3 regions of the Streptomyces sp. NPDC020845 genome follow, and region 3 is predicted to be linked to each of the others. Evidence: riboswitches for the same ligand, from Rfam matches in the RefSeq annotation. Region 3 holds a riboswitch; each other region holds the start of a gene.
What was found. A riboswitch is a leader RNA that binds a small molecule or an ion and turns the genes downstream of it on or off. The one in region 3 is predicted to bind cyclic di-AMP.
Positions count from the first base shown of each region.

Region 1: linked by a shared signal. The riboswitch ahead of ACH4U7_RS44900 (M23 family metallopeptidase) and the one ahead of ACH4U7_RS18060 (M23 family metallopeptidase) in region 3 are both predicted to bind cyclic di-AMP.
Region 2: linked by a shared signal. The riboswitch ahead of ACH4U7_RS45300 (transglycosylase family protein) and the one ahead of ACH4U7_RS18060 (M23 family metallopeptidase) in region 3 are both predicted to bind cyclic di-AMP.

Region 1 is NZ_JBIRSJ010000022.1:146,896-154,290, forward strand. Features, by position in the region: gene ACH4U7_RS44890 (DUF6227 family protein) at 173-955, shown strand; gene ACH4U7_RS44895 (PP2C family protein-serine/threonine phosphatase) at 1,255-2,358, shown strand; cyclic di-AMP (ydaO/yuaA leader) riboswitch at 2,582-2,758, shown strand; gene ACH4U7_RS44900 (M23 family metallopeptidase) at 2,770-3,927, shown strand; gene ACH4U7_RS44905 (aldo/keto reductase) at 4,165-5,151, shown strand; gene ACH4U7_RS44910 (hypothetical protein) at 5,268-5,585, opposite strand; gene ACH4U7_RS44915 (NmrA/HSCARG family protein) at 5,774-6,736, opposite strand; gene ACH4U7_RS44920 (TetR/AcrR family transcriptional regulator) at 6,852-7,395, shown strand, end outside.
Region 2 is NZ_JBIRSJ010000023.1:42,788-50,182, forward strand. Features, by position in the region: gene ACH4U7_RS45285 (sensor histidine kinase) at 1-25, opposite strand, end outside; gene ACH4U7_RS45290 (cytochrome P450) at 613-1,884, shown strand; gene ACH4U7_RS45295 (transglycosylase family protein) at 2,027-3,034, shown strand; cyclic di-AMP (ydaO/yuaA leader) riboswitch at 3,296-3,465, shown strand; gene ACH4U7_RS45300 (transglycosylase family protein) at 3,467-4,162, shown strand; gene eno (phosphopyruvate hydratase) at 4,340-5,635, shown strand; gene ACH4U7_RS45310 (septum formation initiator family protein) at 5,727-6,233, shown strand; gene ACH4U7_RS45315 (DUF501 domain-containing protein) at 6,294-6,872, shown strand; gene ACH4U7_RS45320 (exopolyphosphatase) at 6,869-7,395, shown strand, end outside.
Region 3 is NZ_JBIRSJ010000006.1:516,291-523,685, forward strand. Features, by position in the region: gene ACH4U7_RS18045 (GNAT family N-acetyltransferase) at 1-2,869, opposite strand, end outside; gene ACH4U7_RS18050 (HPr family phosphocarrier protein) at 3,081-3,362, shown strand; gene ACH4U7_RS18055 (GntR family transcriptional regulator) at 3,559-4,299, opposite strand; gene ACH4U7_RS18060 (M23 family metallopeptidase) at 4,706-5,530, opposite strand; cyclic di-AMP (ydaO/yuaA leader) riboswitch at 5,543-5,739, opposite strand; gene ACH4U7_RS18065 (M16 family metallopeptidase) at 6,026-7,395, opposite strand, start outside.

The DNA of each region.
Region 1 (7,395 bases), on a different contig from region 3:
CGAACGAGTGATATATCCGAGCTTCCCGACGCAGGACTGAGTGAGGCACGGCCCACAGACGGCTTCGCCGAACCGCACGCGCGGCCTGTGTTCGCGCCGCTACGGTAAGTGCGCGAGAAACAGTCGCCGGGGGGACGGCGAGGGGACGGCCGGGAGGCGGGAGGAGACAGGTATGGGGCACTCACGAGCTGGCGCGGGTGGCGGCACTCCTGCCGAGCACCTGGACGGGCTTCTCGCCCGCGCGCAGAACGGCTTCGAGATCGACGAGGCGGTGCTGGGCCGGGCCCGGGACGCCTTGATGCACCAGTCCGAGCTGCGCTCCTGCCGGCAGTGCAACGAGCCGGCCGGTCCGCTCGGCTACAGCACCTACCGCCATATCTTCCTGCTCCCCGACGGCAGCAGCCTGCTGCTGTGGGAGCTGGAGCACAACACCGGCCAGGACCGCCGCCCGCTCTTCGAGGTCTACGCCGACGAGGACGCCCTGGCCCTGGCCGAGCGCCGGGTGCACGAGCGGATCGGCGGCGGCGCCCGCTGGGACGAGCTCGAGGGGTTACCACTGTGGCTGCCCGAGCAACTGCTGCACGCCGTCGCGCCGGTGGAGACCCCGCGCGCGTATGTGGCCGACGACTCGGCCGACCACGCCCGCCGCGTGCTGCGCCGCGCGGAGAACCCCGACCGCCCCGGCGCGGACACCGAGCAGCTGCTCGCCACGGCGTTCGCCCATGACATCGCGCTGGCCCCGAAGCCGCGCCGTCGCCCCGGCGGCCCCGACGCCACGTGGTGCCGTTTCTATGAGCACGCGTTCCTCCTCGCCGGCGGGGACGAGATCGTCCTGTGGGAGCTGGAGCACAACCTGACCGCCGACGGGCGGCTGGTGTGCGAGGTGTATCTCGACGAGGTCTCCGCCGAGCTGGCGGCGGACCGCCACGCCCGCGCACTCGGCGTCGACCTCTGACGCGTCCCGTCCCCGTCCGGCCCCTTCCCTTTCCCTGTCCCCGCGCCGTGTTCTGACGCACCCACCTGGCCGACACCGGCTCGCCCGACGCCCCGTCACCCGGGAGTCTGATGGGGTGCGTACGAACCGAACCCGCGTATGAGACGGCGTACAGGGCCATGAGGCGGCGTACGGGACGCCGTACGAGACCGTGTGCGCCCCAGCGCGGGGAACCACCGCGCGCGGACCTGGCCCGCGCGGACGGACCCCGGGCCGATGTGCCCCGCGCCGACAGACCCCGCGTGGGCGATGAGGCGCCCATGGGCGCCTCCGGCCGCCGCTTCGCGCCCTGGCTCCCCGGCGTGCTGATCGTGGGCGGGGTCATCTACGACATCAGCACCCCGGCCGCCTACACCGCTGCCCCCTTCCTCGCCGCCGCCCCCCTGGTCGCCGCCCCGTTCTATCCGCTGCGGCTGACCGCCCTCATCGGGACCCTCACCGTCGCCGCCTCCTGCCTGCTGGCCGAGTTCCACGGCGTCCGGGACTGGGCCCAGTCGGCCACCGAGGTCGCCACCGTCGTGACGGTCGCCCTGCTGGCCCTCCTCATCAACCGTGTCGTCCGCCGCGGCTCCCGGCGGCTGGCGTCGGCGCGCGGCATCGCGGAGGCGGCCCAGCGCGCGGTACTGCCCGTGCCGCCGGCCCGGCTGGCCGGCCTGGACATCGCGGCCCGCTATGTGGCGGCCGAGCGGGACGCCGCGATCGGCGGCGACCTGTATGCGGTGCAGGACACCCCGCACGGCGTACGGATGGTCATCGGCGACGTACGGGGCAAGGGGCTGGGGTCGGTCGAGGTGGTCGCGATCATCATCGGCGCTTTCCGGGAGGCCGCCGAACAGGAGGCCACGCTGGAGGGGCTGACGCTGCGGCTGGAGCGGGCGCTGCAGCGGGAGCGGGCCCGGCGGGCCGATATCGAGCAGGCCGAGGGGTTCATCACGGCGGTGCTGGCCGAGATCCCCCGCGGCGACTCCATGCTCCGCCTGATCAACCGTGGCCACCCGGCGCCGCTGCTGCTGGACGGGGAGGGTGCGGTGCGCCAGGCCGATCCCGAGATGCCGGCGCTGCCGCTGGGGATGGGCGATCTGGGGGCGTGGCCGGACCGGGTGGAGGAGCTGCGGTTCGCGGAGGGGGTGACCCTGCTGCTGTTCACCGACGGGGTGAGCGAGGCGCGCGATGCGGAGGGCACGTTCTACGATCCGGCGGTCCAGCTGCGCGGCCGACGCTTCGCCGGACCGGTGGAGCTGCTCGACGCGTTGGTGGCGGATGTGGAGCGGCATACGGGCGGCGGGACCGCGGACGACATGGCGCTGCTGGCGCTGCGCCGCGCCCCGGTGGCGCCGGGGGCCGAGCCCGAACACGTTCCGTAGCGGAGCATGATCCCTCCGGATAACGATTGACGCACGATCAGTTCGGGGGCGTTTCCGGGTGTGCTCGGGTCGCTGCCGACTCACCCCCATCTGTCCCATGTTGGTCGTTAACGTCACCTCAAAGGTTGCTCTGATTCCCGGGAACGGCTTGGAATCGGGTCGTGCTCTCTATTAACGTTCGATAACGCAGCGCGGTCGTCACTGCCGCCGCAAGAGGCGGCACCGTGCGCCGTCGCCGAATCCCGTACGCACAGCAGCACCAGCAGCAGAGCGACAACAGCAACACCAAGGGAACCGGGGAACCACCAACCTTGGGGTGAATCGGGTCGAACCTGACCCGTAGGAGACCTTCCTGCTCCGAACCCGTCAGCTAACCCGGTAGGCGAGAGGGAAGGAAAGGAGTGCGCCCGCGTGGCGTCCAACAGGTCTGCCCTAGAAGAAGCTCCGTCCCGCACGTCCGGCGCCGGAGCGGGGACAGCCACCCGCTACGGCTCCTGGTTCGAACCGGCCGCCGAGGCGAGGAACGGGCAGGACACCGAGACGTGGGACGAGTGGAATCCCACTGAGGAATCCATAGCCCCGGTGCGCGGCCGGCACCGCGTCGCCAAGCAGCGCGGCGGCACGATGGCCCGCAGCGGCGCCGTTCTCGGCGTCGGCGTGATCGCGGCGGTCGGCGCGGGCGGGATGGCGAGCGCCAAGGACCGCCCCAAGGCCCCCATAGCCATGCCGGACCTCGCACACGTCGCCGACAAGGTGACGGACGTCCTCCCCGACGCGGCGGACCTGCCCGGCATCGGCTCGCTGCTCTCCTCGGACTCCGGTTCCAGCTCCGACGGCACCTCGGCCGCCCCCCTCTCCCAGGCGGGTCTGACCTCCCAGGACGAGGAGAACGGCACCACCGACGCGGGCGAGGCGCTGCGCGCCCGCATCCTCCAGCAGGCCGAGAACCAGCAGAACGCCGCCGACGAGTCGCAGCGCGAGGCCGCGGCCGACGCCGCCGCCAAGCAGGCCGCCGAGAAGGCTGCCGCCGTGGCCAAGAAGGCCGCCGACGCGGAGGCGAAGCGGAAGGCCGAGGCGGAGGCGGAGAAGAAGGCCGCCGAGGCCGAGGCCAAGCGGAAGGCGGAGGAGGCGGCCAGGAAGAAGGCCGAGGCCGAGCGCCTGGCCAAGCTCGCCGCCCAGTACACCCTCCCCGTCGCCTCGTACACCCTGACCGCGTCCTTCGGCCAGGCAGGCGACATGTGGTCGGCCGACCACACCGGCCAGGACTTCGCCGCCCCGACCGGCACCCCGGTCAAGGCGCTGCACGGCGGCACGATCACCTCGGCCGGGTGGGCCGGTTCGTACGGCTACCGCATCGTGCTCAAGCTGAGCGACGGCACCGAGATCTGGTACTGCCACCTGTCGTCGATGGTCCGTACGTCGGGCTCGGTGACGACGGGCGAGGTCGTCGGCCGCGTCGGCGCCACGGGCAATGTGACCGGCCCGCACCTCCACCTGGAGGTCCGGCCGGGTGGCGGCAGCCCGATCGACCCGATGCCCTGGCTCCGCGCGCACGGGTTGAACCCGTGACCGCCGCGACCCCGCCGTCCCTCGCGACCCCGTCCCCCGCGGGCATCGGCCCGATGACCTTCGGCCCGATGACCTTCGGCCCGATGACCTTCGGCCCGATGACCTGCTGACCGGGTCCCTTTACCCCGGCGGCCTTGGCGCTCTCTCCCCCCTTGACGCCAGGGCCGCCGGTTTTTTGCCGCTCATTGGCGCCCGTACGACGGAATACCCCTCTCCGCCTCGGCGCTGAAACAACGCATGGCTGACACCAAAGACACCCAGAACACCAAGCAGACCAAGCAGGCTGAGAGCCGCAGGCAGATCGGCGATCTGTCCGTCTTCCCGCTCTCCCTCGGCGGGAACGTCTTCGGCTGGACGGCGGACGAAGCCGAGTCCTTCGCCGTGCTGGACGCCTACGCGGCGGCGGGCGGCAACTTCGTCGATACGGCGGATGTGTACTCCGCATGGGTGCCGGGCAACTCGGGCGGAGAGTCCGAGACCATCCTCGGCAACTGGTTCGCCTCACGGGGCAACCGCGCCGACATCGTCCTCGCGACCAAGGTGGGCGCAGGCGTGCCGACGCCCCGCGGGCTGTCCGCCGCGGCGATCAAGGCGGGCCTTGACGAGTCCTTGAAGCGCCTGCGCACCGACTACATCGACCTTTACTACACCCACTACGACGACACCTCGGTGCCGGTGGAGGAGATCATCTCCACGCTGGACGAGCTGGTGAAGGCGGGCAAGGTCCGCCAGATCGCGGCCTCCAACATCTCCGCCGAACGCCTTGAGGCATCCCTGGACTTCTCGGCGAAGGAGGGACTGGCCCGTTACGTGGCCCTCCAGCCGCACTACAACCTGGTCTCCCGCGACACCTTCGAGGGCCCGCTCGCCGATGTCGCCGCCCGCCATGGCGTGGTGACCCTCCCGTACTACGCCCTCGCATCCGGCTTCCTCACCGGCAAGTACCGCCCCGGCGCCTCGGTGGACAGCGCCCGGGCCGAGGGCGCGGCCAAGTACCTGGAGACCGAGCGCGGCCAGAAGGTCCTCGCCGCCCTCGACGATGTGGCCGCAAACCACGGCGCCGCGCACGCTACGGTCGCCCTGGCCTGGCTGGCGGCCCAGCCCACGGTCGTGGCCCCGATCGCGAGCGCGCGTACGGTGGATCAGCTGCCGGCGCTGCTGGCGGTGGCGGACCTGAAGCTGACGGAGGAGGAGCTGGCGCTGCTGACGTCGGCGTCGGAGTAGCGCCCCTTACGCGTCCGTTTACGCGTCCGTGGTGGATACGGGACAGGGACACGCCGACGTCACGGCGTGTCCCTGTCCCGTATCCACCACAAGTGTCCGGGCCGCGTGGCGAGTGGTCAGGCGGCCGCCCCGGCGCTCCGCCGGTCGGCGGCGGCCCAGGACGCGGCGGCGACCCCGCCGGCCACGGTGAGGACGGACGGCCAGGCGCCGAGCTTCTTGGCGAGCGGATGCGACCCGGCGAAGGCCGCGACGTACAGCCCGCTGAGCGCCGCCGCCGTCCCGGTCCCCGCCTTCCGCTGCCACCCCCGCGCGGCCACGACCCCGGCCGCCGCCAGCGCCACCCCGCCCAGCTGCCGCTTCTTGGTCCAGCGCGCGACCCCGTATCCGCCGACGAGCCCGCTCGCGGCCACCACACCTGCCGGGATTCCGGCCATGACCTCTTACCTCCACTGTGAGGGTCTCTCCTTCCTCGACCCTATGCCTGGCGGGGTGGCCGTACGCGCCGATGGGGTCATGATCGAGCACCGACTCTGCAACAGGGGTTTGGGGCCGGGCCGGCGCGGGTGGGCTACGCGTCCGGGGGCTGCCTCCCGGGTTCACTCCTGGGCTTACTGCCGTGCGTCTACTGGGCTTCCTGCCGGACTTCCTGTTGGGCCGTCTGCCGGGCCGTCTGCTGGGCGGGGGGCAGCGCGGCCCCGTGCTCCGTGGCCCACTCCGCGAAGCCGGTGACCCGCAGCCCGAGCGCGCGGGCGTACCGCGGCGATGCGGGCTCGTCCACGAGGTTCAGCCGCTCATGCCCGACGGCGAACTCCGGCATCCCGGCGGCCAGTGCCTCCTCCGCGGTCATGTCCGGGGCGGTCAGTTCGGTTCCACTGGCGCGGGAGAGCACGGCGGCGATCTCGGCCATGGTCAGCTCGTCGCCCGCGAGTTCCAGCTCCACGCCGTTGAACCGCTCGGGGTCGGCGAAGGCGGCCGCCGCGGCGTTGCCGATGTCCTGGACGGCGATCAGCTTCAATACCGTGTCGGGCTTGATGAGGGACACCAGCCGGCGGCCGTCGGGGCTGAAGATGAAGCCGGGTACGAGGAAGTTCTCCATGAAGAAGCCCGGCTTGAGGAGCGTCCAGTACCGGAATCCCGCATCACGCCCCCGGTCCTGGAGCGCGGCCTTGGTCTCGAAGACGTGCTCCATGCCCTTCCAGCGCTCGTCGCCCCAGCCGGGTGTCTCACGGTGCTGTCCGGCGCCGGAGACCGAGGTGTGGACAAGGTGTTCGACGCCCGCCTCGGCCGCCGCGTCGATCAGATTGCTCCCGCACACCCACTCCGTGTCGCCCAGTAAGTCGGTCAGGTCCGGCATCTGCACCGAGAAGACGCCGCGCGCGCCGTCCACGGCACGCCGTACGGCGTCGCGATCGCGGAGATCGCCGACGACGAGCTGCGCCCCGAGCGCCTGTACGGCGCGGGCCGGGGCGCTGTCGGGGTCACGGACGAGGGCGCGTACTGGCACACCCTGCGCGAGCAGGGCCCGAGCGGTGGCGCCGCCCTGTTTTCCGGTGGCGCCGGTGACGAGTATGGGTGCGGTGGGCATGCTGCGGCCTCCCTAAATGGCGGGGTCCTCCGTTTATCTGCCGGATACGATACGGAGGGGTCCGCCATTTATGCAAAGGTCAAAGGTCAAAGCTCTGAAGGTCAAAGGTGACGACGTGCCCGACGTGTCCCACACTCAAGCCCACACTCAAGCCCGCCCCCAGCGCGCCGACGCCCGCCGCAACTACGCGCGCCTCCTCGCCGCCGCGGAGGCGGAGGTCGCCGTGCACGGCGCGGAGGTCTCCCTGGAACAGGTCGCCCGCACCGCCCAGGTGGGATCGGCGACCCTGCGCCGGCACTTCCCCAACCGGCAAGCCCTGCTGAGCGCGGTCTTCCAGCAGCGGATCGAAGCCCTGTGCACCCTCGCCACGGACCTGGCCACGAAGGACGACCCCCGGACGGCGCTGCTGGAATGGCTGCGCGCCCTCGCGCACTACGTCGCCTCCGCACGCGGCATGGCGGCATCCCTGACCATCGCCGAATCCCCCGACGAAGCCGCGCACTGCTTCAGCTACCTCGCCACCGCGGCTGACCCGTTGGTCCGCCGCGCCGCGACCGCGGGCGCCGTACGGGCGGACGCGACCGCCGCCGACCTGCTGACCGTGGTCATCGGCATCGCCCTGGCGACGGAGCACCACCCCAACGGGGCGGCCGAGGTCG
Region 2 (7,395 bases), on a different contig from region 3:
CTGGATCCTGTATGTATTGCGTCATGAGACTCTCTTTAAGCGACTAGACCGCCAGGGACTGAAAGGGTTTCGCACGGTGCGTTCCGAATTCGTGGGCGGGACGGCGGCGAGTCAGTGTCCGGACGGCGCCCGCTCGGCTCGAGGACAGCGCGCTCGTCTCCACGGCGCCAGTGCGGGGGCGTCGGTCTGCCGGATCGGCTCCACATGCCCGACTGGCGGCATAATGCTCCTCAGAGTGATGACCCTTTTCGGCTTTTTTGCCGGATCGCCGCGTGTCTACGCGCCCATGGCTCGCCTGGCAAGCGCGGTGATCGTATCACCAGGGTCAGGGGCCGATGTGCATGTGCCTCCGGCTCATTCGCGTACCTGACGCCGATTCAGCCATCTGCCCTTCGCCGTGTGTTCACGGGGGCGGCCGGGGTGCGGCAGGACATCGCGCGGCCGGACGGGCCGAGGGTGCCGTCGGGGGTGCGGTGGCGGTCTGATATCGGCCAATCACGCTGTGCTGGAGCGGCCGATCGGGCATTCGCACACGCATCGGATAAACGCCCGGCGTTTATGCCCTTTTTCTATGGAATCAGGGATTCCGGGGCTTTGCCGTATTGTCGGGGGATGTCAGACCGGCACCACCCTGCCTGCTCCCCGGCCCTTTTCAGCTGGGAGTTCGCCACCGATCCGTATCCCGCGTACGCCTGGCTCCGGGAACACGCCCCCGTCCATCGGACCACTCTGCCCAGCGGAGTTGAGGCGTGGTTGGTGACCCGCTACGCCGACGCTCGGGCCACGCTCGCCGATCCCCGGCTGTCGAAGAATCCGATTCATCACAGCGAGGCCGCGCACGCCAAGGGCAAGGTGGGCATTCCGGGCGAGCGCAGTGCGGATCTCATGACGCATCTGCTCAATATCGACCCACCCGACCACACCCGGCTGCGGCGGCTGGTGTCCAAGGCGTTCACCCCCCGCCGGGTGGCGGCCTTCGCCCCGCGGGTGCAGGAGTTGACCGACGGCCTCATCGACGGGTTCCGGATAAGAGGAGAGGCGGATCTGATCCATGAGTTCGCCTTCCCGCTGCCCATCTACGCCATCTGCGATCTGCTGGGCGTCCCCCGCGAGGACCAGGACGACTTCCGGGACTGGGCCGGGATGATGATCCGGCACGGCGGCGGGCCGCGCGGCGGGGTGGCCCGGGCGGTGAAGCGGATCCGCGCCTATCTCGCCGATCTCATCCACCGCAAGCGGGAGTCGCTGCGCGAGGATAGAGAGGGGAAGGCCGACGACCTGATCTCCGGGCTGATCCGGGCCAGCGACCACGGTGAGCAGCTGACCGAGAACGAGGCCGCGGCCATGTGCTTCGTGCTTCTGTTCGCGGGTTTTGAGACGACCGTGAATTTGATTGGCAATGGCACCTATGCGCTGCTGCGCGACCCCGTCCAGTGCGACCGGCTGCGGCGGGCCGCCCAGGGAGGGGACGAGGGGCTGCTGGCGACCGGTGTCGAGGAACTGCTCCGCTTTGACGGGCCGGTGGAGATCGCGACCTGGCGGTTCGCCACCCAACCCGTGGTGATCGGCGGGCAGCGGATCGCCGCGGGCGAGCCGGTGCTGGTGGTGCTCGCCGCCGCCGACCGCGACCCCGAGCGCTTCGACTCACCCGATGTGCTCGATCTCTCCCGCACCGACAACCAGCACCTCGGTTACGGCCATGGCATCCATTACTGCCTGGGCGCGCCACTGGCCCGGCTGGAGGCCCAGACCGCCATCGGCACCCTGCTGCGGCGCCTGCCCGATCTGCGGCTCGCGGTGGAGCCGGAGGAGATCCGCCGGCGCGGCGGTCTGATCATGCGCGGGCTGCGCGAACTGCCCGTGACCTGGGGCCCGATCACCTAGCAAACGCCCTTGGCACTCGGCATATGTGACATAACGTCAACGGCGTGATCACCGCGTGACCTGGGATACATCTGCTTGTGATGATCAGATGGCGTCGCTATGTTCAACCGACGACTCAGCCGCCACACGAGAGGCAGAACGCATGCGCTCCGGGAACGGTCGACACCGCCGCCCCCGTCAGGCTCCGGCAATCGTGGTCGCCGCGGGGGTGACGGGTGCGAGCATCGCCATGCCGCTCTTCGGCGCCGTCGGCGCCCAGGCCGCGGACACCACCCAGACCTGGGACCGTGTCGCCGAATGCGAGAGCGGCGGGATGTGGAGCGCCAACGGAGGCAATGGCTTCTATGGCGGTCTGCAGATCACCTTGGACATGTGGAAGAAGTACGGCGGCCAGCAGTACGCCCCGCGCCCCGACCTCGCCAGCCGCTCCCAGCAGATAGCCATCGCCCAGGCGATCCTCGCCGACCGCGGCCCGGACGCCTGGCCGAGCTGTGCGCTGGACGCCGGGCTCGCCGGCCTCGCCGACGCGCTGGATGTGAACCCCGGCGGGAAGGGGACCCCCGAGGCCAAGGATTCGAGCGAACCCACGGGGATCGACGACTCCGATACGGACGAAGCGTCCGACAACTCCAGTCGGGGCGATCGATCGGACAGCTCGGACAGTTCCGGTAGTTCCGAAGATTCCGATACATCCGACAAAGTCGATAAGCCGGATCCCTCCGCGACCCCCGACGACAAGTCCGGTGAAAAGGGCGAGAAGTCCGGCGATTCCGACGAAGCGTCCCGCGGTAAGGGTGACGAGCGCTCCGACCGCGACGCGAAGGGCGAGGACTCCGCCACCTCCCCCACCGGCCGCCACCGCGGCGCGCCCGACGCCCGCGAGCAGGACTCCGCGGGTACGGCGGACGACGACACCCGGTCCTCGGGGCGCCATGCCTCGCGCGACGACGCGGAGCACACCGAGACCCCCGTTCAGCCTCTCGGTCGCGAGGACTACACCGTGCGCGGCGGTGACAACTTGTCAGACATCGCGGACGACCAGAAGGTGGACGGAGGGTGGCCCAAGCTCTACGAGGCCAACGAACCCCTCATCGGAACCGACCCGGACCTTATCCACCCTGGTCAGCGTCTCGATCTCAGCGCCAGATAGCGGCATTTCGGGGTGAATTGCCCGATCTGGCGGCAGTGAGACATACATCTCGTCACATCGCCCGGCGTGCGTCGGCTGTCCGATCTTTCCGCACCCGGCCTCACCTGCGTGGATGTGGGATGGCTGGGTGCGGATACGGCCTCATTCGCTGGGATGTCGGTGTTTGAACCTCATCGGAAGGTGTGTTTAACGTCTTTCCGCTCGCCACCGCGGGCACCGTCGATCGTCACGCCGAGTCCTGCCGGCGGTCGGGGGGAAACCGACGCATTTGCGCCGAAGGCAGGAGCGGGGGAACCAAGGTAGGCGCCGTAGCGGCCTGGAGACGGGCCCGTTCGGCTCGGGGTGAAGCCAGGTGCGGTCAGCCGCATCCGGCCGGGCAACTCACAGTCCGAACCCGACAGCTCACCTCGTAGGCGTCGGTGAGGAACGAACATGCGTAACGACAAGGGTAAGCACCGCCGTCCCTCCAAGGTCACCCGCATCGCCGCGCTCGCCGGCGTCGCTGGTGCGGCCGTCGCCGCACCGCTCCTGGGGGCCACCTCCGCCTCGGCCGCGACCACCGCCCAGTGGGACGCGGTCGCGCAGTGCGAGTCCGGCGGCAACTGGTCGATCAACACCGGCAACGGCTTCTACGGCGGCCTTCAGTTCACCAACTCCACCTGGGCCGCGTACGGCGGCACGGCCTTCGCGGCCCGCGCCGACCTGGCCACCAAGGACCAGCAGATCCAGATAGCCGAGAAGGTCCTGGCCGGACAGGGCAAGGGCGCCTGGCCGGTGTGCGGCACGGGCCTGACCACCACCGGCACCCCGACGCCTTCCACCTCCACCACCCAGCCCTCGAAGCCGGCCGCCAAGCCCGCCCAGCCGGCCGAGACGGCCAAGCCCGCGCAGCCCGCCAAGCCGAAGGCGCAGCCCCGCGAGGAGAGCGAGCACGCCGGGCGCGGGCACGCCCGCCACGCGATCAAGAAGGGCGACGGCGAGTACAAGGTCAAGTCCGGCGACACCCTCTCCAAGATCGCCGACGCGCACCACGTCGACGGCGGCTGGAAGAAGCTCTTCGAGCTGAACAAGGACATCGTCGAGGACGCCAACCTCATCTTCCCGGGCCAGCTGCTCCACCTCTCCTGACCCACCCGGCCGGGCCTCCCCCCACCCCGGTACCCCCGGCCCCCGCACCCCCGAAGACCGCCCCGGCCGGGCGCGCCGCCCCCACGCGAGGCGCGCCCCGCCGGGGCTTCGTCGGGTGGGCCCTCCGGGCCCGTTAGGCTCGTGCTGCAGAGACAGACCCATACGAAGGAGATCCTCGTGCCGTCCATCGACGTCGTCGTAGCTCGCGAGATCCTCGACTCGCGAGGCAACCCCACGGTCGAGGTCGAGGTCGGCCTCGACGACGGCAGCACCGGCCGTGCCGCCGTGCCTTCCGGTGCCTCGACCGGTGCCTTCGAGGCCCTTGAGCTCCGCGACGGCGACAAGAGCCGTTACGGCGGCAAGGGCGTCGAGAAGGCCGTCCTGGCCGTCATCGAGCAGATCGGTCCGGAGCTCGTCGGCTACGACGCCACCGAGCAGCGCCTGATCGACCAGGCGATGTTCGACCTGGACGCCACCCCGGACAAGTCCTCGCTCGGCGCCAACGCGATCCTCGGTGTCTCGCTCGCGGTCGCGCACGCCGCCTCCGAGGCCTCCGACCTCCCGCTCTTCCGGTACCTGGGCGGCCCCAACGCCCACCTGCTGCCGGTCCCGATGATGAACATCCTCAACGGCGGCTCGCACGCCGACTCCAACGTGGACATCCAGGAGTTCATGATCGCGCCGATCGGCGCCGAGTCCTTCTCCGAGGCGCTGCGCTGGGGCACCGAGGTCTACCACACCCTGAAGTCCGTGCTGAAGGAGCGGGGCCTGTCCACCGGCCTCGGCGACGAGGGCGGCTTCGCCCCGAACCTGAACTCCAACCGCGACGCCCTGGACCTGATCGTCGAGGCGATCAAGAAGGCCGGCTACCAGCCGGGCCAGGACATCGCGCTGGCGCTCGACGTGGCCGCCTCCGAGTTCTACAAGGACGGCGCCTACACCTTCGAGGGCCAGACCCGCAGCGCCGCCGAGATGACCGCGTACTACGCCGAGCTGGTCGACGCGTACCCGCTGGTCTCCATCGAGGACCCGCTGAACGAGGAGGACTGGGACGGCTGGAAGACGATCACCGACCAGCTCGGTGACAAGGTCCAGCTGGTCGGCGACGACCTGTTCGTCACCAACCCGGAGCGGCTGGCCCGCGGCATCGAGAGCAACACCGCGAACGCGCTGCTGGTCAAGGTCAACCAGATCGGCTCGCTGACCGAGACCCTGGACGCCGTCGAGCTCGCCCAGCGCAACGGCTTCAAGTGCATGATGTCGCACCGCTCCGGCGAGACCGAGGACGTCACCATCGCGGACCTGGCCGTCGCCACCAACTGCGGCCAGATCAAGACCGGTGCCCCCGCCCGCTCCGAGCGCGTGGCCAAGTACAACCAGCTGCTGCGCATCGAGGAGATCCTCGACGACGCGGCGGTGTACGCGGGCCGCTCCGCCTTCCCGCGGTTCAAGGGCGCGGTCCTCAAGGGCTGAACTCCGCCGAGCCTGATGCACGTCCCCGGCCACGGTCCCGTACCGTGGCCGGGGACGGCGTACGTAGCGAAGTCACGACCGGGGAGGCGACGTGCCGGCGGATCGGGATCGGTTCTCCACCGCGACCAGGCTCAGGGCGCTCGGCGAGCACGCCGCCGCCCGCGTCTACCGCGCCCGCATCCGACGCCGCCGCAGCCGGCTCACCGGCCGGGCCGCGCTGCTCGCGCTGGTCGTCTGCTCGCTCGTGGTGGCCCTCGCGTATCCGATGCGGCAGTACATCTCGCAGCGCTCGGACATCTCCGACCAGCGGCGCCAGGCCCAGAAGGAGCGCGAGGACGTCAAGCGGCTGCGCGAGCAGAAGGCCAGGCTCCAGGACCCCGCGTACATCCAGCAGCAGGCCCGTGAGCGGCTGCACTTCACGCAGCCGGGGGAGACGGGCTACAGCGTGGTCGACGGCAGCGGCCAGACCGAGCGCTCCGCCGACCAGGGCGCGGCCGACCGCCCGTGGTACAGCAACATGTGGCGGACTGTAGACAGCGCTGACAGCGCTGATGCGGCAGACGCCGCTGACAAGGCCGATAGCCGTGTGAAGCGCTGACCGAAGAACCGGCCGCCGGAGGCGACCGGCCCCGAACCGATCGAAGAGAACTTCCGACCCATGCACACGCCCCCTCCGCAGACGGAGCCCACCGCGCCCACCGACGCGGACATCGCCGCCGTCAAGGAGCAGCTGAACCGCCTTCCGCGCGGGCTGCGCGCCGTCGCGCACCGCTGCCCCTGCGGCAATCCGGACGTCGTAGAGACCGCGCCGCGGCTCGAGGACGGCTCGCCCTTCCCGACGCTCTACTACCTGACCTGTCCGCGCGCCGCCTCCGCGATCGGCACGCTGGAGGCCGAGGGCGTGATGAAGGAGATGACGGCCCGGCTGGCCACCGACCCCGAACTGGCCGACGCCTACCGGGCGGCCCATGAGGACTACGTCGCGCGCCGTGACGCGATCGAGGTGCTGGAGGGCTTTCCGAGCGCGGGCGGTATGCCGGACCGGGTCAAGTGTCTGCATGTCCTGGTCGCCCACTCGCTCGCCGCGGGCCCCGGGGTCAACCCGCTCGGGGACGAGGCCATCGCCATGCTGCCGAAGTGGTGGGCGAAGGGGCCGTGTGTGGCCCCGTGCGGCGGTGCGAAGGGCGCCGAAAAGGGCGCAGCGGACGCCGAGAAGAACGCGGGGGACAGAGCGTGACCCGCGTCGCGGCCGTGGACTGCGGCACCAACTCGATCCGGCTGCTGGTGGCCGACGCCGACCCGGCCACCGGCCGGATCACCGAGCTCGACCGCCGGATGCGCATCGTCCGGCTCGGCCAGGGCGTGGACCGCACGGGGCGGCTGGCCCCCGAGGCGCTGGAGCGCACCTTCGCGGCCTGCCGTGAGTACGCGGAGGTGATCGGCGGGCTCGGCGTGGAGCGGGTCCGCTTCGTCGCCACCTCCGCCTCGCGCGACGCGGAGAACCGCGAGGAGTTCGTACGCGGGGTCGTGGAGATCCTGGGCGTGGAGCCCGAGGTGATCAGCGGCGACCAGGAGGCGGAGTTCTCCTTCACGGGCGCCACCAAGGAGCTGACGGACCGCGAGGGGTTCGCCCGGCCGTATCTGGTGGTGGACATCGGCGGCGGCTCGACCGAGTTCGTGGTCGGCGACGACCATGCGCGGGCCGCGCGCAGCGTGGACATCGGCTGTGTGCGGATGACCGAGCGCCATCTGGTCGTGGA
Region 3 (7,395 bases):
GGCCGTGCGGGGCGACGACGACCGGTTCGAGGTCGACGGAGACCACCTCGGGATGGTCGTCCACCATGCGGGACACCCGCAGCAGGAGTTCTTCGAGCGCCGCGGTGTCGACTGGTCTTGAGCCGCGCCAGCCGAACAGGAGGGGTGCGGTCCGGATGGATCTGATCAGCTCGGCGGCGTCCCGGTCGGTGGCCGGGACGAGCCGGTGGGCGGTGTCCCCGAGCAGTTCGGAGGGGGCTCCGGCGAGCCCGAACGAGAGCACCGCCCCGGCGGCGGGGTCGATGGCGGCCCGTACGACGGTGTCGACGCCGCGCGGGGCCATCCGCTGCACGACGAGCCGCAGCTCTTCGGGGGCGCCGAGGTAGTCCGTCAACTCGGCGTAGGCGCGTCGGAGTTCCGCCTCGCCGCCGAGGTCGAGGCGCACACCGCCCAGGTCGGCGCGGTGGCGCAGATGGGGGGCGGTGGTCTTGAGCGCGACGGGGAAGCCGAGCCTGGCCGCGGCCCGTACGGCGGCGTCCGGGTCGGGGGCGGGGAGCGCGGGCAGCACGCTGACGCCGTAGCGGGCGAGGAGGCGCTGGGCGTCGGGGGCGGAGAGGGTGACGGTGTACGGGGCGGGGGCGTCCGCCGACGCGTCGGGCGGCGCGGCGGCGGCCTGGGGGGGGGGGGCGCCATCGGCCGGGGCGGCTTCGGCCGGCGCACCCTCGGCCGGGGCCTCCTCGGTCTGGGCTTGCGCCGTCGGCTCGCCCTCGGTCGGCGCGAGCAGTACGTCGATGTCGGCCGCGGCGCCCGCCTCGTCGATGTCCTCGTACTCCGGGACCCGGCCGGGCTCCTCGGCCTGGCGCCGCCACCGCGCGTACCCCACGGCCTCGGCGAGGGCTCGTACGGCGCGCTCCGCGGCCGGGTAGGCGGGGATCCGCGGGGCCGGGAAGGGCGCCTCGTCAGCCGCGTCGCCCCCGGCTGCGCCCCCGACCCCGTCTTCCCGGCCCCCGGCACCGGGGGCGTCCCAGGGCGCGGCCAGGGCCTCGGCGAGCCCTGGGATCTGCAGGTGGACCACCGCCACCGGCTTGGCCGCGCCGCGCGCCGCGGCCCCGGCGGCCGCGCCGCGCATCGCCCGGGCGAGGTCGGCCGCGGCGGCGGCGCCGACGCCGGGGATGGCGGTGACGACGACCGCGTCGCACGCGTCGTCGGCGAGGGACGCGGCGAGGGCTCGCCGGAAGTCGTCGGGGGCGGCGGCCGTGGTCAGGTCGCGGGGCGGCAGCGGGCGCAGCCCGTCGGTGAGGCAGGCGTCGTAGGTGAGCAGCCCCAGGGAGTCGGAGTTGCCCAGAATGGCGATGCGCGGGCCGCCGGGGAGCGGCTGGGAGGCGAGCAGCAGCCCGGCGTCGACGAGCTCGGTGACCGTATCGACCCGGATGACGCCCGCCTGCCGCAGCAGGGCGGAGACGGTGGCGTCCGGGATGCCGGGGGCGGGGACGGCGTGGCCGGTGGGGGCGCTGCCGCTGTGGCGGGCGCCCTTGACGACCACGACCGGTTTGACCGCGGCCGTGCGCTTGGCGAGCCGGGTGAACTTGCGGGGGTTGCCGATGGACTCGAGGTACATCAGGGCGACGTCGGTCCGCGGGTCGTCGTACCAGTACTGCAGGACGTCGTTGCCGGAGACGTCGGCGCGGTTGCCCGCGGAGATGAAGGTGGAGACCCCGGCGGTCCCCGCGCCGCGCAGGTCGAGCCCTGACAGCAGCGCGATGCCTATCGCCCCGGACTGGGTGAACAGGCCGAGCCGCCCGGGGGCGGGCAGCCGCGGCGAGAGGGAGGCGTTCAGCCGCACGCCGTCGGCGGTGTTGATGACGCCGAAGGCGTTGGGGCCGATGATCCGCATGCCGTAGGTGCGCGCCTGGCGGACCAGCTCGCGCTGCCGGTCGCGGCCCTCCGGCCCGCTCTCCGCGTAGCCGGCGGAGACCACGACGAGGCTCTGGACGCCGCTGTCGCCGCAGTCCGCGACCACGGAGGGCACCTGGGCGGCGGGGACGGCGACGACGGCGAGGTCGACCGGGCCGTCGATCTCGTGGATCGAGCGGTGGGCCGGGACGCCCTCGGGGTCCAGCCGGTCCTGTTCCCCGGGAAAGGCGCGGTTGACGGCGTACACGCGCCCGCTGAACCCGCCGTCGAGGAGGTTGCGCAGCACGGTGCGGCCGACGCCGCCCGGGGCGCGTCCGGTGCCGATGACGGCGACGGAGCCGGGGGCGAGCAGCCGCTGTACGGAGCGGGCCTCGGCGCGCTGCTCTCGGGCGCGCATGACGGCCAGGGAGCGGTCGGTGGGTTCGAGGTCGAACTCCAGGCGGACGACGCCGTCCTCGAAGCTGCGCTTCTGGGTGTAGCCCGCGTCCGTGAACACCTTGATCATCTTGGTGTTGGCGGGCAGCACCTCGGCGGCGAAGCGGCGGATCCCGCGCTCGCGGGCGACGGCGGCGATGTGCTCGAGGAGGGCGGAGGCCACCCCGCGGCCCTGGTGGGCGTCCTGGACGAGGAACGCGACCTCGGCCTCGTCGGCCGGCGCCGTCGAGGGCAGGCCGTGGCCGTCGATCCGGTCGTAGCGGACGGTGGCGATGAACTCGTCCCCGACCGTGGCGGCCAGGCCCACCCGGTCGACGTAGTCGTGGTGCGTGAAGCGGTGCACGTCGCGGTCGGAGAGCCGGGGGTAGGGCGCGAAGAAGCGGTAGTACTTGGACTCGTCCGAGACCCGCTCGTAGAAGCTGACCAGGCGCTGCGCGTCATCGACGGTGATGGGGCGGATCCGGGCGGTGCCACCGTCGCGGAGCACCACATCGGCCTCCCAGTGGGCCGGGTAGGCGTGGGTGTCGGACGGCTGCCGCATGCGGCCAAGACTACGGCCCGGGCGGACATGGGTCCGGACGTCCGAATGGCGGACACCCTTGCGTTACGGGGAGGTGTCGAGGGAAAGTCCATAATCGGACCTGTACGGGCATGGCCGGGCCTACTCGGACACCGTTCCGGACAGACCCAGACACGCACGACCGTATGATATTGGTCTAGACAACGGCAACCCGCACCTGAAGGGCAACACCATGGCTGAGCGCCGCGTCAACATCGGCTGGGCCGAGGGCCTGCACGCCCGCCCCGCGTCGATCTTCGTCCGGGCGGCCACCGCCGCCGGCGTCCCCATCACGATCGCCAAGGCGGACGGCACCCCGGTCAACGCCGCTTCCATGCTCGCCGTGCTCGGCCTGGGCGCCCAGGGCGGCGAGGAGGTCGTCCTGGCCTCCGCGTCGGACGACGCCGAGGTCGCGCTCGACCGCCTGGCCAAGCTGGTCGCGGAGGGGCTGGAGGAGCTTCCGGAGACCGTCTGACTGGCTCCGCCCGATAAATTCACACGGCGCGGCCGCGGTGACCCATGACAGGGGACCGCGGCCGCACTGTTTATCCAACGCAATACGGGGACGAATACCGGGACCGCGCAATACGGGAACGCGAAATACGCGGCCGCGGAAATCCACGGCCGCACACACCGGCGGTAATTCTTAGAAGTTGTATACGGGGCCGCTGTTAATTCCGGACGCCCGCCGTGTTTACGGAATGTTTCGAACTCCTCACACGGACGGGGCGACGCAGCCGGTATTCCGACATCGAGCGCTCGGCATGCGCCGCGGCCAGTGCCCGCGCGCGGTCGGCGTCGCCGCGCGCCACCGCGTCGACCAGCGCACCGTGCTCGTCCCAGGAGGCCACGGCCCGCAGCGAGAAGTCGGAGCGCAGGGCGGTGCCCGGGGCGGACGGCGCCGGTCTGTGGGCCGGTTCCACCGCATACACCCAGGCGATCTTGCGTCTCAGCTGCACCAGCAGCCCGGCCAGGCTCGGACTGCCGGAGGCCTGGGCCAACGTCTCGTGGAACCAGTCGCCGAGCGGTCGCAGCTCGCCCAACTGCCCGCGCCGGGCCCGCTCCTGGCCGAGCCTGACCAGGCCGCGCAACACCTTCAGATGCGCCTCGGTGCGCCGCTGGGCGGCCCGGGCGGCCCCCAGGGGCTCCAGCAGCGCGCGGATGTCCAGCAGGTCGGCGGCCTCCCGCTCGGACGGCTGCGCGACGCATGCGCCCGCGTGTCGGCGGGTGGTCACAAAGCCTTCCGACTCCAGGGTGCGCAGCGCCTCGCGCACGGGCACGCGCGAGACGCCGTAGCGCCGGGCGAGGAATTCCTCGATCAGCCGGCTGCCGGGCGCGAAGGTGCCGGAGACGATGTCGTCGCGGATCGCCGTACACACCGCGTGCGCCGAAATCCGGCGACCGCCCGGCATCGCGGTCGTATCGCCGCTCACTTCCGGTCCCGCATTGTTGAACCTCCGCCTTAATCTCCGCGAAACGCAGCCGATTGACGCGTGTTCAGCGACTCTATTCTAAACAGCCGGAATTTCCGATGGGCGCGGAGATTTCATGGATATTTTTGGCCAGGCGGCCGGGCAGCCGGATGGCCAGGCGGCCGGGTGCCCATGCGAGTACGCCGAAGGCCCCGGTCCGCGGGACCGGGGCCTTGGGGAGCCGAAGGGGCGCGCCGCCCGCGCCGGAGGCGCTGATGTCGCTGTGAAAGGGAGAGCGCGCGGAGACCCTGAGGTACGAAGGGCCGAGCACGGGCGACCGTCGACAGGGGCTGAGGCGCCCCCCGCGAGGCGGACCGGGTTCAGGGGCAGGTGTGCGGGGGCGTGATCAGAGGTTCACGCCGTGCGAGCGCAGGTAGGCGACGGGGTCGATGTCCGAGCCGTAGTCGGGGCTGGTGCGGGCCTCGAAGTGCAGATGCGGGCCGGTGACGTTGCCCGTGGCGCCGGACAGGCCGATCTGCTGGCCGGGGGTGACCGTCTGGCCGACGGAGACGCCGATGGACGACAGGTGGCCGTACTGGGTGTAGGTGCCGTCGTTCATCTTGATCACGATGTTGTTGCCGTACGCGCCGCCCCAGCCGGCCTCGACGACGGTGCCGGAGCCGACGGAGTGCACCGAGGTGCCGGACGCGGCGTGGAAGTCCACTCCGGTGTGGGTGCCGGAGGACCACAGGCCGCTGGACGCCTGGTAGCCGGTGGAGACATACGAGCCGGTGACCGGCAGCACGAACATGTTCAGCCGCCTGCGCTCGGCCTCGCGCGCCGCGCGCTCCTTGGCCTCGCGTTCCTGCTTGGCCTTCTTCGCGGCCGCCTCGGCCTTGCGCTTCGCCTCGGCCGCCTGACGCGCGGCCTCCTTGCGGGCCTGGGCCTCGGCCTGCGCCTTGGCGGCGGCCTCCTCGGCGGCGCTCTGCTGGCTCTCCGCCTGGGCCTGGACCTGGTCTGCGAGCTGGTCGTCCATGGCGACCGCCTGGCGCAGCCCGGTGTCCTCAAAGCCGCGCGGGTCGTCCGCCGCCGCGAGGGCGGGGGCGGCGAAGCCGGCGACCACGCCGGAGGCGGCCAGCGTGGCTATGCCCGCGAGATTGGCGTTGGAACGGGCGGTGCGGGGGGCCCGGGTGGGGCGGCGGTGCTTCCCGGCGGTACGGGTGAACGCCATGGTCCGGCGCACTCCTTTCCTTCCTCTCGCCTACCGGGTTAGCTGACGGGTTCGGAGCAGGAAGGTCTCCTACGGGCCCCTCCCCCACGCGGGGAAGGCGTCCGATTCACCCCTGGGGATCACCCGTCCGGCGCCGCTGCGGCGACGGGCGAGGTTGGTTCCCCGGCTCCCCTGGCTCGCGCCGTACGGGGACTCGGCGATGGTTGCCCGTGCCGCGGATGCGGCGTGTCTCGGGCGGACAACCGAACTGACGCTAAGCGTGATCGCATTCGTTCACCAAACGGTTCCGCTTTTTTGTTGGTTTCCCCACAGACACGATCACCCAGACGAGCAATCTCTGCCACAAAGCGGACGAAACGATCGAGGAAACGACCGACAAAAAGAGACCCTGGCGCCTGAAGCGGCGCCAGGGTCCTTGTCACGAGGGCCTGTTGCTCCCGGGTCGGGTCGGCCCGTCGGCCCGTCGATCTGTCAGTTCGTCGGTCTGTCGGCCTGTCAGCCCTGGATGACGCGCACCTCGCCGATACCGAGCGCCTTGACCGGCTCCTCGATCTGCGAGGCGTCACCGACGAGCACCGTGACCAGCCGGTCGGCCGGGAAGGCGCTCACCACCGCGGCGGTCGCCTCCACCGTGCCGGTCTCCGCGAGGCGCGCGTACAACTGCGCCTGGAAGTCGTCCGGCAGATGCTGCTCGACCTGGTCGGCGAGCGTGCCCGCGACGGCGGCCGCCGTCTCGTACTTCAGCGGGGCGACCCCGACCAGGTTCTGCACGGCGACATCACGCTCGGCGTCCGTCAGGCCCTCCTCCTTCAGCGTGCCCAGCACCTTCCACAGGTCCTCCAGGGCGGGGCCGGTGACCTCGGTGGCCACCGAGCCGCTGATGGCCAGCATCGCGGCGCCAGTGGCCCCTCCGGAGGCGTCCGGAGCCGCGGAGCGGAGCACCTGGCCGAAGGCGCGCACGCCGTACGTGTAGCCCTTCTCCTCGCGCAGCACGCGGTCGAGCCGGGAGGTGAGGGTGCCGCCCAGGCAGTAGGTGCCCAGCACCTGGGCGGGCCAGACCCGGTCGTGGCGGTCGGCGCCGATCCGGCCGATGAGCAGCTGGGTCTGCACCGCGCCCGGCCGGTCGACGATGATCACGCGGCCGGTGTCATCGGCCGTGATCGGCGGCATGGGGCGGGACTCGGCGGCGCCGCCCGTCCAGGCGCCGAGGGATTCGGCCAGCGCCTTGTCGAGGTCGACACCGGCCAGGTCGCCGACGACCACGGCGGTCGAGGTGGACGGGCGGACATGCGTCTCGTAGAAGGCCCGCACGGCCGCGGCGTCGATGCCCTCGATGGTCTCCTGGGTGCCCTGGCGCGGCCGGGACATCCGGGACTCGGCCGGGAACAGCTCCTTGAACAGCGCCATCGAGGCGCGCCGGGCCGGGTTGGCCAGCTCGTGCGGGATCTCGTCCAGGCGGTTGCGGACCAGCCGCTCGACCTCGCCCTCGGGGAAGGCGGGCGCGCGCAGCGCGTCGGCCAGCAGGCCGAGCGCCTTGGGCAGCCGGGAGACGGGGACCTCCAGGGACACCCGGACGGCGGGGTGGTCGGCGTGGGCGTCCAGGGTGGCGCCGCAGCGCTCCAGCTCGGCGGCGAACTCCTCGGCGGTGTGCTTGTCGGTGCCCTCGGACAGGGCGCGGGCCATGATCGTGGCGATGCCGTCGAGCCCGGCCGGCTCGGCGTCCAGCGGGGCGGCGAGGTTGATCTCCACGGCGACGACCTGCTGGCCGGGGCGGTGGCAGCGCAGCACGGTCAGCCCGTTGGACAGCTCGGTGCGCTCGGGGGCCGGGAAGGCCCACGGCCTGGCGGCACCCGCCTGCGGCTGCG